2 regions of the Streptomyces sp. NPDC059832 genome follow, and region 1 is predicted to be linked to the other one. Evidence: riboswitches for the same ligand, from Rfam matches in the RefSeq annotation. Region 1 holds a riboswitch; the other holds the start of a gene.
What was found. Region 1 has a riboswitch for cobalamin ahead of ACFV8T_RS20710 (ribonucleoside-diphosphate reductase subunit alpha). Riboswitches for the same ligand answer to the same signal wherever they lie in the genome.
Positions count from the first base shown of each region.

Region 2: it holds a riboswitch for cobalamin, as region 1 does, so the genes downstream of both, ACFV8T_RS25880 (cobalamin biosynthesis protein) here and ACFV8T_RS20710 (ribonucleoside-diphosphate reductase subunit alpha) in region 1, are expected to answer to the same signal.

Region 1 is NZ_JBHWIY010000011.1:19,587-25,398, forward strand. It holds gene ACFV8T_RS20695 (GlxA family transcriptional regulator) at 1-3, opposite strand, end outside; gene ACFV8T_RS20700 (hypothetical protein) at 85-297, shown strand; gene ACFV8T_RS20705 (ribonucleotide-diphosphate reductase subunit beta) at 307-1,326, opposite strand; gene ACFV8T_RS20710 (ribonucleoside-diphosphate reductase subunit alpha) at 1,326-3,737, opposite strand; cobalamin riboswitch at 3,877-4,018, opposite strand; gene mctP (monocarboxylate uptake permease MctP) at 4,184-5,812, opposite strand, start outside.
Region 2 is NZ_JBHWIY010000015.1:118,603-124,414, reverse strand. It holds gene ACFV8T_RS25905 (hypothetical protein) at 1-102, opposite strand, end outside; gene ACFV8T_RS25900 (alpha/beta hydrolase) at 288-1,415, opposite strand; gene ACFV8T_RS25895 (class II aldolase/adducin family protein) at 1,487-2,146, opposite strand; gene ACFV8T_RS25890 (anion permease) at 2,356-3,621, shown strand; gene ACFV8T_RS25885 (hypothetical protein) at 3,644-3,874, shown strand; cobalamin riboswitch at 4,026-4,157, shown strand; gene ACFV8T_RS25880 (cobalamin biosynthesis protein) at 4,302-5,300, shown strand; gene ACFV8T_RS25875 (cobyric acid synthase) at 5,297-5,812, shown strand, end outside.

The DNA.
Region 1 (5,812 bases):
CATGGAGCCAGTGTGGCAGTAATTCGATGTTCTATGACAGTCCTGCCACTGCCGCAATCCGTCCGCGCGGACGAGAGTAGAGCCATGAACGCATTCCAGAACGTCCTGGGCACAGCCGCACTCATCGCTCTCGTCCTGCTGCCCGCCCTCGCCGGACTCGCCCGCGAGCGCCGCATCGACCGCGAGCTCCGTGCCGCGGAACGGGCCCGGAGCGACGGACCCCCGGAAACGGCGGGCGCCGCGCAGCCCGTCACGGCTGCGCGGCGCCCCTACCTCAGAAGCTGGGCCAGGATCTAGCCCCCGGCCCTAGAAGTCGTCGTCGAAGGCGACCGAGCCCTCCACCGCCACCTGGTACGCGGACGGGCGGCGCTCGAAGAAGTTCGTCAGCTCCTGCACGCCCTGCAGCTCCATGAACGAGAACGGGTTCTCCGAGCCGTAGACCGCCGGGAAGCCCAGCCGGGTGAGCCGCTGGTCGGCGACGCACTCCAGGTACTGCCGCATCGACTCGGTGTTCATGCCGGGCAGCCCGTCGCCGCACAGATCACGGCCGAACTGCAGCTCCGCGGCCACGGCCTCCTTCAGCATGTCGGTGACCTGCTGCTGGAGCTCGTCGTCGAAGAGCTCCGGCTCCTCCTTGCGGACGGTGTCCACGACCTCGAAGGCGAAGTTCATGTGCATCGTCTCGTCACGGAACACCCAGTTGGTGCCCGTGGCGAGACCGTGCAGCAGACCCCGCGAGCGGAACCAGTAGACGTACGCGAACGCGCCGTAGAAGAACAGCCCCTCGATGCACGCCGCGAAGCAGATCAGGTTCAGCAGGAAACGACGGCGGTCGGCCTTCGTCTCCAGCCGGTCGATCTTCTCGACCGAGTCCATCCACTTGAAGCAGAACTGCGCCTTCTCGCGGATCGAGGGGATCTCCTCGACCGCGTCGAACGCGGCGGCACGGTCGTCCGGGTCGGGCAGATAGGTGTCCAGCAGCGTCAGATAGAACTGGACGTGCACGGCCTCCTCGAAGAGCTGCCGCGACAGGTACAGCCGCGCCTCGGGGGAGTTGATGTGCTTGTACAGCGTCAGCACGAGGTTGTTGGAGACGATCGAGTCGCCCGTCGCGAAGAACGCGACCAGCCGGCCGATCATGTGCTGCTCGCCGGGGGACAGCTTGGCGAGGTCGGCGACGTCGGAGTGCAGGTCGACCTCCTCCACCGTCCAGGTGTTCTTGATCGCGTCGCGGTAGCGCTCGTAGAAGTCCGGGTAGCGCATCGGCCGCAGCGTCAGTTCGAAGCCCGGGTCCAGAAGGTTCTTGTCGGCGTCGGTGGAGCTCATTACTGGCAGGCCTCGCAGGACTCGGGGTTTTCGAGGGAGCAGGCGATGGCGTCCGCGTCGGGCGCCGAAGCCTGCTGTACGGGAATGGGGGCGGCGGTCGCGGCCTGGCCGGAGGCGGCACGGGCGATCCGGGTCGCCGGGCGCGAGCGCAGGTAGTACGTCGTCTTCAGCCCCTGCTTCCAGGCGTACGCGTACATCGAGGAGAGCTTGCCGATCGTCGGCGTCTCCAGGAACAGGTTCAGCGACTGGCTCTGGTCCAGGAACGGCGTACGGGCCGCCGCCATGTCGATCAGGCCGCGCTGCGGGATCTCCCACGCCGTGCGGTACAGCGCCCGCACGTCCTCCGGGATCCAGGCGAAGCCCTGCACCGAGCCGCTGGCCTCGCGCAGCGCCTCACGGGTCCGCGCGTCCCACACCCCGAGCTGCTTCAGCTCATCCACCAGGTACGCGTTGACCTGGAGGAACTCACCGCTGAGCGTCTCGCGCTTGAAGAGGTTGGAGACCTGCGGCTCGATGCACTCGTAGACCCCCGCGATCGAGGCGATCGTCGCCGTCGGCGCGATGGCGAGCAGCAGCGAGTTGCGCATCCCGCTCTTCGCGACGCGGGCGCGCAGCGCGTCCCACCGCTCCGGCCAGTTCAGCTCGGTGTCGTAGTGGTCGGGGTGCAGCACACCGCGCGCGGCGCGCGTCTGCGACCAGGCGGGCAGCGGGCCGGACCGCTCGGCCAGCTCGCACGACGCCTCGTACGCGGCGAGCATGATCCGCTCGGAGATCCTCGTGGAGAGCGCGCGGGCCTCGGGGGAGTCGAAGGGCAGCCGCAGCTGGAAGAAGACGTCCTGGAGACCCATGGCGCCCAGGCCCACCGGGCGCCACTTCGCGTTGGAGCGGCCGGCCTGCTCGGTCGGGTAGAAGTTGATGTCGACGACCCGGTCGAGGAAGGTCACGGCGGTGCGGACGGTGGCGTCCAGCCGCTCCCAGTCGATGTCACCGTCGGCGACGAACGCGCCGAGGTTGACCGAGCCCAGGTTGCAGACCGCCGTCTCGCCGTCGTCGGTGACTTCCAGGATCTCGGTGCACAGGTTCGAGGAGTGGACGACGCTGCCCGGCTCTGCGGTCTGGTTCGCGGTCCGGTTGGAGGCGTCCTTGAACGTCATCCAGCCCTGGCCGGTCTGCGCGAGGGTGCGCATCATCCGGCCGTACAGCTCGCGGGCCGGGATCGACTTGCGGGCCAGCCCCTTCGCCTCGGCGGCCCGGTACGCGGCGTCGAACTCGTCGCCCCACAGGTCGACGAGACCGGGTACGTCGGCGGGCGAGAACAGCGACCAGTCGCCGTCCGCGTCGACCCGGCGCATGAACTCGTCCGGGATCCAGTGCGCCAGGTTGAGGTTGTGCGTACGCCGCTGGTCCTCACCCGTGTTGTCGCGCAGCTCCAGGAACTCCTCGATGTCCGCGTGCCAGGTCTCCAGGTACACGGCGGCGGCGCCCTTGCGGCGGCCCCCCTGGTTGACCGCGGCGACGGAGGCGTCGAGCGTCTTCAGGAACGGCACGATGCCGTTGGAGTGCCCGTTGGTGCCACGGATCAGCGAACCGCGGGAGCGGATGCGGGAGTACGACAGACCGATGCCGCCCGCGTGCTTCGAGAGCCGGGCCACCTGGTGGTAGCGGTCGTAGATCGAGTCGAGCTCGTCCAGCGGGGAGTCCAGCAGGTAGCAGGAGGACATCTGCGGGTGCCGGGTGCCGGAGTTGAAGAGCGTGGGGGAGGAGGGAAGGTAGTCGAGCCGGCTCATCAGCCCGTACAGCGCCGCCACTTCGTCCACCGCGCGCTGCGAGTCGTCCTCGGCGAGCCCGGACGCGACCCGCAGCATGAAGTGCTGGGGCGTCTCGATGACCTGGCGGGTGTGCGGGTGGCGCAGCAGATAGCGGCTGTGCAGGGTCCGCAGACCGAAGTAGCCGAAGCGGTCGTCCGCGCCGTCGGCGAGCGAACGCGCCACCAGCGCGTCCAGCGCGGCCGCGTGGCGGGCGACGAACTCGGCGGTACGGTCCGCGATCAGGCCCTCGCGGTGCCCGACGGCGACCGAGGCGGAGAAGGAGACCGCGCCCTGGCCGGCCGCCTCGTCCGCGATGGTGAGGGTCAGGAGCCGGGCGGCGAGCCGGGAGTAGGCGGGGTCCTCGGAGATCAGGCCCGCGGCGGCCTCGGTGGCCAGCGAGCGCAGCTCGGCCTCGTCCGCTCGGGCGCTGCGACCGCGCAGCGCGGCAGCGGCGACGCGGCCGGGGTCGGTGTCGGGCAGATCGGCGGTGAGGTCGGTCAGGGTCCGCAGCAGTGCGGTTCCCGGTCCGTCCTGTGCGACTGCCTCGGACTCGGCTGCTGCGGACACGGCGACTGAAGCCGGATCGGCTGGCGCGATGGTCACGTGGTGCTCTCCCTCGCTCGGCTCGGGGCCGGCGGGGAACGGGGCAGCCCTACGGGCGCGTACCCGGGGCAGGGCAGCACTCCGCACGGCGTCCACCGGCCCAACCGCGAGGCCCGGACGTCTGGGCATCCGGTTCGGTCGAGCCGGATGCGCTGCCGGCAGGTCATCGGACTGACTCGGGGGTGCACAAAAGCGCACTGAATACACCGTTGCGGGACAGTTCCGGATTCGCACCGGATTCCCCTGCGGCGACAGCGAGGACGAGCATACATGTGGGGGCTGCCCGATGAGGCAGCCCCCACATGTTGTGTCGCGCCGGTCGGGGCGGGCCCACAGAACGAGCCGTACGGCCCTTTCCCGGGCCGCCCGGCCGGATCGAACCGACGGCCCGCCGTGCCCCGCTGGAGGGGGCTCGACGGGCCGTCGACGGGCCGTTGGCGCGAGTCTCAGTGACCGCCCGGCGCCCCCGCCGTGGCCGGCGGGAGCTCCGTGCTGACGCCCGGGTCGCCCGCGTCGGCCGTGTAGTCGGACGGGGAGGTCTCGTCGATCCCGGCGGGCGCCTTCACGGCGTTCAGGACGAAGGTGAGCACCACCGTCACCACCACGTTCAGCACGAACGCGGTGAGGCCGATGTAGCCGATCTCGCCGATGCCGGGGATCTCCTTGGAGGACCCGCCGAAGTGCGCCTGGGTCGGGCTGGCGACCCCGTACGCGGCCACCGTCCCGTACACCATGCCGACCGCCCAGCCCGCGAGCAGCGCCCAGCGGTGGAACCAGCGGGTGAACAGGCCGCCGACCAGGGCCGGCATCGTCTGGAGGATCCAGATGCCGCCGAGCAGCTGGAAGTTGATCGCGACCGTCTTGTCCATGGTGAGGACGAAGGCGAGCGCGCCGACCTTGACCAGCAGCGACACCAGCTTGGAGACCTTGGTCTCCTGCTCCGGGGTCGCGTCCGGCTTCAGGAAGTCCTTGTAGATGTTGCGGGTGAAGAGGTTCGCCGCGGCGATCGACATGATCGCGGCGGGCACCAGCGCGCCGATGCCGATGGCGGCGAACGCGACGCCCGCGAACCAGTCCGGGAACATGGTCTCGAACAGCTGGGGGATGGCCAGCTGCCCGTTGTCCACCTTGATCCCGGCGGCGATGGCCATGAAGCCGAGCAGCGCCAGCAGGCCCAGCATCAGCGAGTACAGCGGCAGGATCGTGGTGTTGCGCCGGATCACGTTGCGGCTGCGACTGGAGAGCGTCGCCGTGATCGAGTGCGGATACATGAACAGCGCCAGCGCCGAGCCCAACGCCAGGGTGGCGTAACCCCATTGGCCGGCCTCGCCCGGTGCGAGCGCGCCGCGCGGCTTGCCGGTGGCCGGGTTGGTCCGGGAGAACGCCTCGCCCGCCTTGGCGAAGATGTCGTCGAAGCCGCCCAGCTTGATCGGGATGTAGATGATCGCCACCGCGATGACCAGGTAGATCAGTCCGTCCTTGACGAACGCGATCAGCGCGGGCGCCCGCAGGCCGGACGAGTAGGTGTACGCGGCGAGCACCGCGAACGCGATCAGCAGCGGCAGGTCCTTGATGAACCAGTGGGTGTTCTCGCCGCCGCCGACGCCCATCACGTCCAGCACCGCCTGGATGCCGACGAGTTGGAGCGCGATGTACGGCATCGTGGCGAGGATGCCCGTGATGGCGACCGCCAGCGAGAGGCTCTTAGAGCCGAAGCGCCCACGGACGAAGTCCGAGGTGGTGACGTACCCGTGCTTGTGCGAGACCGACCAGAGCCGCGGCAGGAAGGTGAAGATCAGCGGGTACACGAGGATCGTGTAGGGCACGGCGAAGAAGCCCGCCGCGCCCGCCGCGTAGATCGCCGCCGGAACGGCGACGAAGGTGTACGCGGTGTACAGGTCGCCGCCGAGCAGGAACCAGGTGACCCAGGTGCCGAACGACCGTCCGCCCAGGCCCCATTCGTCGAGGCTGGCCTCGTTCTCGGCCTTGCGCCAGCGCGCCGCCAGGAAGCCCATGACCGTGACGGCCACGAAGAAGAAGATGAAGACGCCGAGCGCGACGCCGTTCACACCGTC
Region 2 (5,812 bases), on a different contig from region 1:
TACGGCATCGGCGAGGGCCGTCCTGGCCTGCCGGGCCAGTTCCGACCGGGGCGGGGTGCCCTCCGGAGGGCGGGGGGCCGGCCTGGTGCGCCGGGTGGTCACGGCCTTGCGAGCGGTGGCAAGGGGTCGCGGGCGGACAAGTCGCAGCCTGGAGTCGCGCGGGTTACGGGACGTCACGGGGAGCAGTCTTGCTCCTGACGGCCCGAAAGCCCAAACGGAACCCGAATTCCCGGTGGAGGGGCCGGTGGACGGGGCCCGGGACCAAATGGCCGATCCCCCTCATCAGGTCACATCAGGGGCGTCAGGAAGCGGCGCAGGGTCTCTTCGTAGTGGGCCGGGTCGGCATTCCACATCGCCGCATGCGGAGCCTGTGGCACGGCGTGCAGGGCGATCAGGTCCGGGCGGCGGGCGGCGAGATCGCGGGACGGCTGCCAGGGGGCGAGCCTGTCGTCGGGGCCGTGGAAGATCAGGGTCGGGGCCTGCAGGGCCGGTGCGAGGGAGCCGTCCAGCAGCCGGGCGCCGTGCAGTCCGGTCTGCCCCTCGGCGGCGCGGACGGCGAGCGGCAGCAGGGCGGCCGGGACGCCCCGCGCGACGGCCAGGGCGCGCAGCGTGGCGACCCAGTCCAGCACCGGGGAGTCGAGGACGAGACCGCAGATCCGGTCGCGCAGCGCGGAGTTGACGGCCGCGTGCAGCGCCATCGAGGCACCGGTGGACCAGCCGTGCAGGACGACCTTCTCGGCTCCGTACCGCACGGCGAAGCGGATCGCGGCGTCCAGGTCGCGCCATTCGGATTCGCCGAGATGAGCGAGGCCGTCGGGGGAACGCGGGGCTCCGGTGTCGCCGCGGTAGGCCAGGTCGAGCACGGGCAGGCGCAGGTCGTGCAGGAACCTCATGACGTTCATGGGGTGTTCCCTGGTGGTGCCGAGGCCGTGCACCGTGATGACCCAGGTGTCGCGGGGGCCGGGCAGGAACCAGGCGGGCAGGGCGCCGAGTTCGCCGGGGATCTCGACCTCCCGGTGATGGAGGCCGAGCGCCGAGAACGGGTCGCCGCTGTGCAGCTGCGGGGTGACGCGGACCTTGGCGCCGGTCTCCAGGCTGCCGCGGTCGACGCGTTCCAGTCTGCGGACGACGGTGTCGGGGGCGTGGTGGGCGTGCTCGATCACCGGGCCGACCACGGCATGGACGTCCTTGCTCACCAGTCCGTACATGCCGGGCCGCAGGGCGGTGAAGGAGCGGGTCAGGGTGACCTGCCCGGCCGCCGTGGCGTGCACGGTGAGTCTGCGGTCGGCGGGGAGCGGTCGTCCGGACGGCGCCCTGAGGGCGGCGTCGCTGGCGAACCGGCCGGCCGCGACCGCTGCCGCACCGACGCCGAGGATCGTGGTGACGGCTGCTGCCGTAACTGTTGCCGGGCGCACTGCTCCAGTGTCGTGGGCAGCGCGGGACCCTGCCAGCGGACGGGGCTGTCCGGCGGATCGGGCCGGCCGGGTCAGCCCGGCTGTCCGTACCCCTTGAGCGCCTCCTGCACATCGCGCAGCTGCTCCGGCGAGAGCAGGTTCGGGGTGTGTCCGGGGACGGAGCTCGCGGTGAGCCAGAGCCGGCAGAGCCATTCCAGCTGGGCGGTCCGGTCGTACGCCTCGTCCAGGGTGGTTCCGTAGGTGACGGTTCCGTGGTTCTGGAGCAGGCAGCCGGTACGGCCGTGCAGGGCGGCGAGCATGTTCTCGGCCAGTTCCGCGGTGCCGTAGCGCGCGTAGGCCGCGACGCGGACGGGGCCGCCCAGCACGGCGGCGGCGTAGTGGATCGACGGGACCTCGGGGACCAGTGTGGAGACGGCCGTGGCGTGCACCGCGTGGGTGTGCACGACGGCGGCCGCGTCGGTGTTCCGGTAGACGGCGAGGTGGAGCGGCAGTTCGCTGGTCGGGGCCAGTTCGCCGAGTACGCGGTTGCCTTCCGGATCGACGCCGACGGCGTCCTCGGGACCCAGCCGGTCGTACGGCACTCCGCTCGGCGTGACCAGGATGGTGTCGCCGACCCGTGCCGACACGTTTCCCGAGGTCCCGACGACGAGGCCCTCGGCCGCCGTCCGCCGGGCGGTGGTGACGACACCGTCCCAGGCGCGCCTGATCGCGTCCCGCTGCTGCTCGCTCATACGCCGATCCTGTCAGCCCCGGAGGCGAACGGGTATGCGATCGGCCACAGCCGCGCCCCGCCGGAAAGCCGGGCCACGCCTCGCCCGGACACAAGCGGAATGCTTCCGCTCCGGTTTGGAACACCCCGACGCCCCGCCTAGTTCACCTTCCGTTCACCCAGGTTGCCTACGGTCCACATGCCAATGACGTCGAACGATTGCCTGGGTAAATGGAACACATCACGCTGCTACTCGCGATTGTGATCGTGACAGCTCTAGTGTTCGATTTCACGAACGGTTTCCACGACACCGCGAACGCGATGGCGACAACCATCTCGACCGGTGCACTCAGACCGAAGACAGCGGTGGCCATGTCCGCCGTTCTCAATCTCGTCGGCGCGTTCCTGTCGGTGGAGGTCGCCAAGACGATCTCCGGCGGGATCATCAACGAGGACGGGCTGCGAACAGAAGTCATCTTCGCGGCACTCGTCGGCGCCATTCTGTGGAATCTGCTGACCTGGCTGGTCGGACTGCCGTCCAGCTCCTCGCACGCCCTGTTCGGCGGTCTGATCGGCGCGGCCGTGATGTCGGCGGGCTGGTCGTCCGTCAACGGCGGCACCGTCGTCACCAAGGTGCTGCTGCCCGCCCTCGCCGCCCCGATCGTCGCCGGTCTGGCCGCGCTGCTGGCCACCAGGCTGACGTACCGGATCGGCGGGAAGGTCCGCAACGACGCCCAGGAGAAGGCCACCGCCAAGGGGTACCGCGCGGGCCAGATCGCCTCGGCCGGACTGGTCTCCCTCGCCCACGGCACCAACGACGCGCAGAAGACCATGGGCATCATCACCCTGGCCCTGGTCACCGGCGGTGTCCTGCACCCGGGCGCCAACCCGCCGGTCTGGGTCATCGTCTGCGCCGGTACGGCCATCGCGCTCGGCACCTACCTGGGCGGCTGGCGCATCATCCGCACCATGGGCAGCGGCCTCACCGACCTCAGGCCGCCGCAGGGCTTCGCCGCCCAGACCAGCGCGGCCACCGTCATCCTGGCCTCCTCGCACCTCGGTTTCTCCCTCTCCACCACCCAGTCCTGCTCCGGCGCCGTGATGGGCGCGGGCCTCGGCCGCCAGGGCGGTGTGGTCCGCTGGTCCACCGCCACCCGGATGTTCGTCGCCTGGGGTCTGACCCTGCCGGCCGCGGGTCTGGTCGGCGCGGGCGCGGAGCTCCTCACCAAGCAGGGCACCTGGGGCGTCGTGGTCGTCGCGGTGCTGCTGGTCGCGGGTTCCGGCGCGATCTGGCTGGTGTCGCGCCGCAAGCCGGTCGGCCACGACGACGTCGCGCCGGCGGACGTCGGCATCGAGCCCGCGGGTGTCGTCACCACGGCCATCGCCGCCGTCAGCCCGCCGCCCACCGCGGCCCAGGCGACGGCCCAGAACCTCATGACCACCATTCCGGCCCCGGCCGGAACCACCCAGGACCCGGCGCGACCCGCCACCGTCTGACCCGGCCGTCTAAGGATTCAGCATGAACATCGACTGGGCAGCCCTCGGCTCCGTATTCGGCGTCTCCCTCGTTGTCACCGTCGCGCTGGTGGGCCTCTTCACCCTGGGCATCGTCGGCCTCTCCAAGCAGCCGGAACCGGCGGCGCAGGGCGGCTCCGGCGGCTCGCTGCTGCTGGCCCGCGCCGGCGCGTACGTCTGCTTCACGCTGTGCGCGGCGGCCGTCGCGTACGGCATCTATCTGATCGTCGCCTGAGCCGCTCCCGCGCACGCTCTCCCATCGGGCCGGACACCACGGGTGTCCGGCCCGATGTGGGTCTCAGCACACTGCGCCGTCGCAGGTCAACGGCAGGTTGACGGGCGTTCGCAGAGCGTGGTGGACTGCCGGAGCCAATTACGGCGACAGCAGAGGAAGCCGGTGCGAATCCGGCGCGGTCCCGCCACTGTCACCGGGGAGCGGTCCCCCACACCGGAAGTCACGGCACGCGCGAGCGGGCTGGAAGGCCGGGGGAACCGCGGATCCGGGAGCCAGGAGACTCTCGTCGCCGGTCACGTCGAACCAGGGCGCGGACCCTGAGTGAGGACATATCGCCATGCCTGGCCGCCCTGCGTCCGCTGTTCCGGCGCTCTCGACGAGAGCCGCCTGTACGAAGGTCCTCCGAGGCGCGACGGCCGGTTGAGCCGTGCGAGCCGACCGCATCTTCGCGTACGGCGCCACGGCCGGTCTGATCGGCGATCTGCTGCTCGGTGACCCCCGCAGGGGACACCCGGTCGCCGCCTTCGGGCGGGCCGCGGCGGGCGTCGAACGCCGTCTGTGGCGCGACCACCGCGGGTGGGGCGCGCTGCACACCCTCGTCTGCGCCGGAGGCGCCGCAGGTGGTGCCGCGCTGATCGCCCGCGCCGTACGCCGCAGCCCCGCCGCCTCCGTGGCGCTGACCGCGGCCGCCACCTGGTCCGTCGTCGGCGGTACGTCCCTGGGGCGCGAGGCGCGGGCCATCGGCGACGCCCTGGCGGCCGGTGACCTCGACCTGGCCCGCGAGCGGCTGCCGCATCTGTGCGGGCGCGACCCGCAGTCCCTGGACGGGCCGCAGATCGCCCGCGCCGTGGTGGAGTCCGTGGCGGAGAACACCTCGGACGCCGTGGTCGGCGCCCTGGTGTGGGGCGCGCTGGCCGGGGTCCCCGGGCTGGCCGGCTTCCGGGCCGCCAACACCCTCGACGCGATGGTCGGTCACAAGTCGCCCCGCCACCGGCGCTACGGCTGGGCCTCGGCCCGCCTCGACGACCTCGCGGGCTGGCCCGGCGCCCGGCTCACGGCCCTGCTCGCCGTGGCCGCCGGCGGGCGGCCGGGCGGAGCGGTCCGCGCCTGGCGGGCCGATGCCGCCAAGCACCCGAGCCCCAACGCGGGCCCGGTGGAAGCCTCGTTCGCGGGTGCGCTCGGCGTGCGCCTCGGCGGAACCCTCGCGTACGGCGGCCGGATCGAGCACCGCCCCGTGCTCAACGGGGAGACGGGCCGGGCCGTGGAGACCGAGGACATCGAGCGCGCGGTACGGCTGTCGCGCCGGGTGGGCGCGCTGGCCCTCGGCGTGTGCGTGGCGGGACGGATCGGCGCGGCCCTCGCCGCACGACGGATCGCGGGGCGCCGGACGGCAGCGCCTCGCATCGCAGGACGGAGAAGCACATGAGCGGCGGACTGCTGGTCGCCGGAACCACTTCCGACGCGGGCAAGAGCGTCGTGACGGCAGGCATCTGCCGCTGGCTCGTGCGCCGGGGCGTGAAGGTGGCACCCTTCAAGGCGCAGAACATGTCGCTGAACTCTTTCGTCACCCGCGAGGGTGCCGAGATCGGGCGCGCCCAGGCCATGCAGGCCCAGGCCGCCCGCGTCGAGCCGACCGCGCTGATGAACCCGGTCCTGCTCAAGCCCGGCAGCGACCGCTCCAGCCAGGTCGTCCTGATGGGGAAGCCGGTCGGCGAGATGAGCGCGCGCGGCTACCACGGGGGCAGGCAGGAAGCGCTCCTCTCCACGGTCGTGGACTGCCTGGAGCAGCTCCGGGGCACGTACGACGCGGTGATCTGCGAGGGGGCGGGCAGCCCGGCCGAGATCAATCTGCGGCGCACGGACATCGTGAACATGGGCATCGCACGGGCGGCGCGCTTCCCGGTGGTGGTCGTCGGCGACATCGACCGCGGCGGCGTC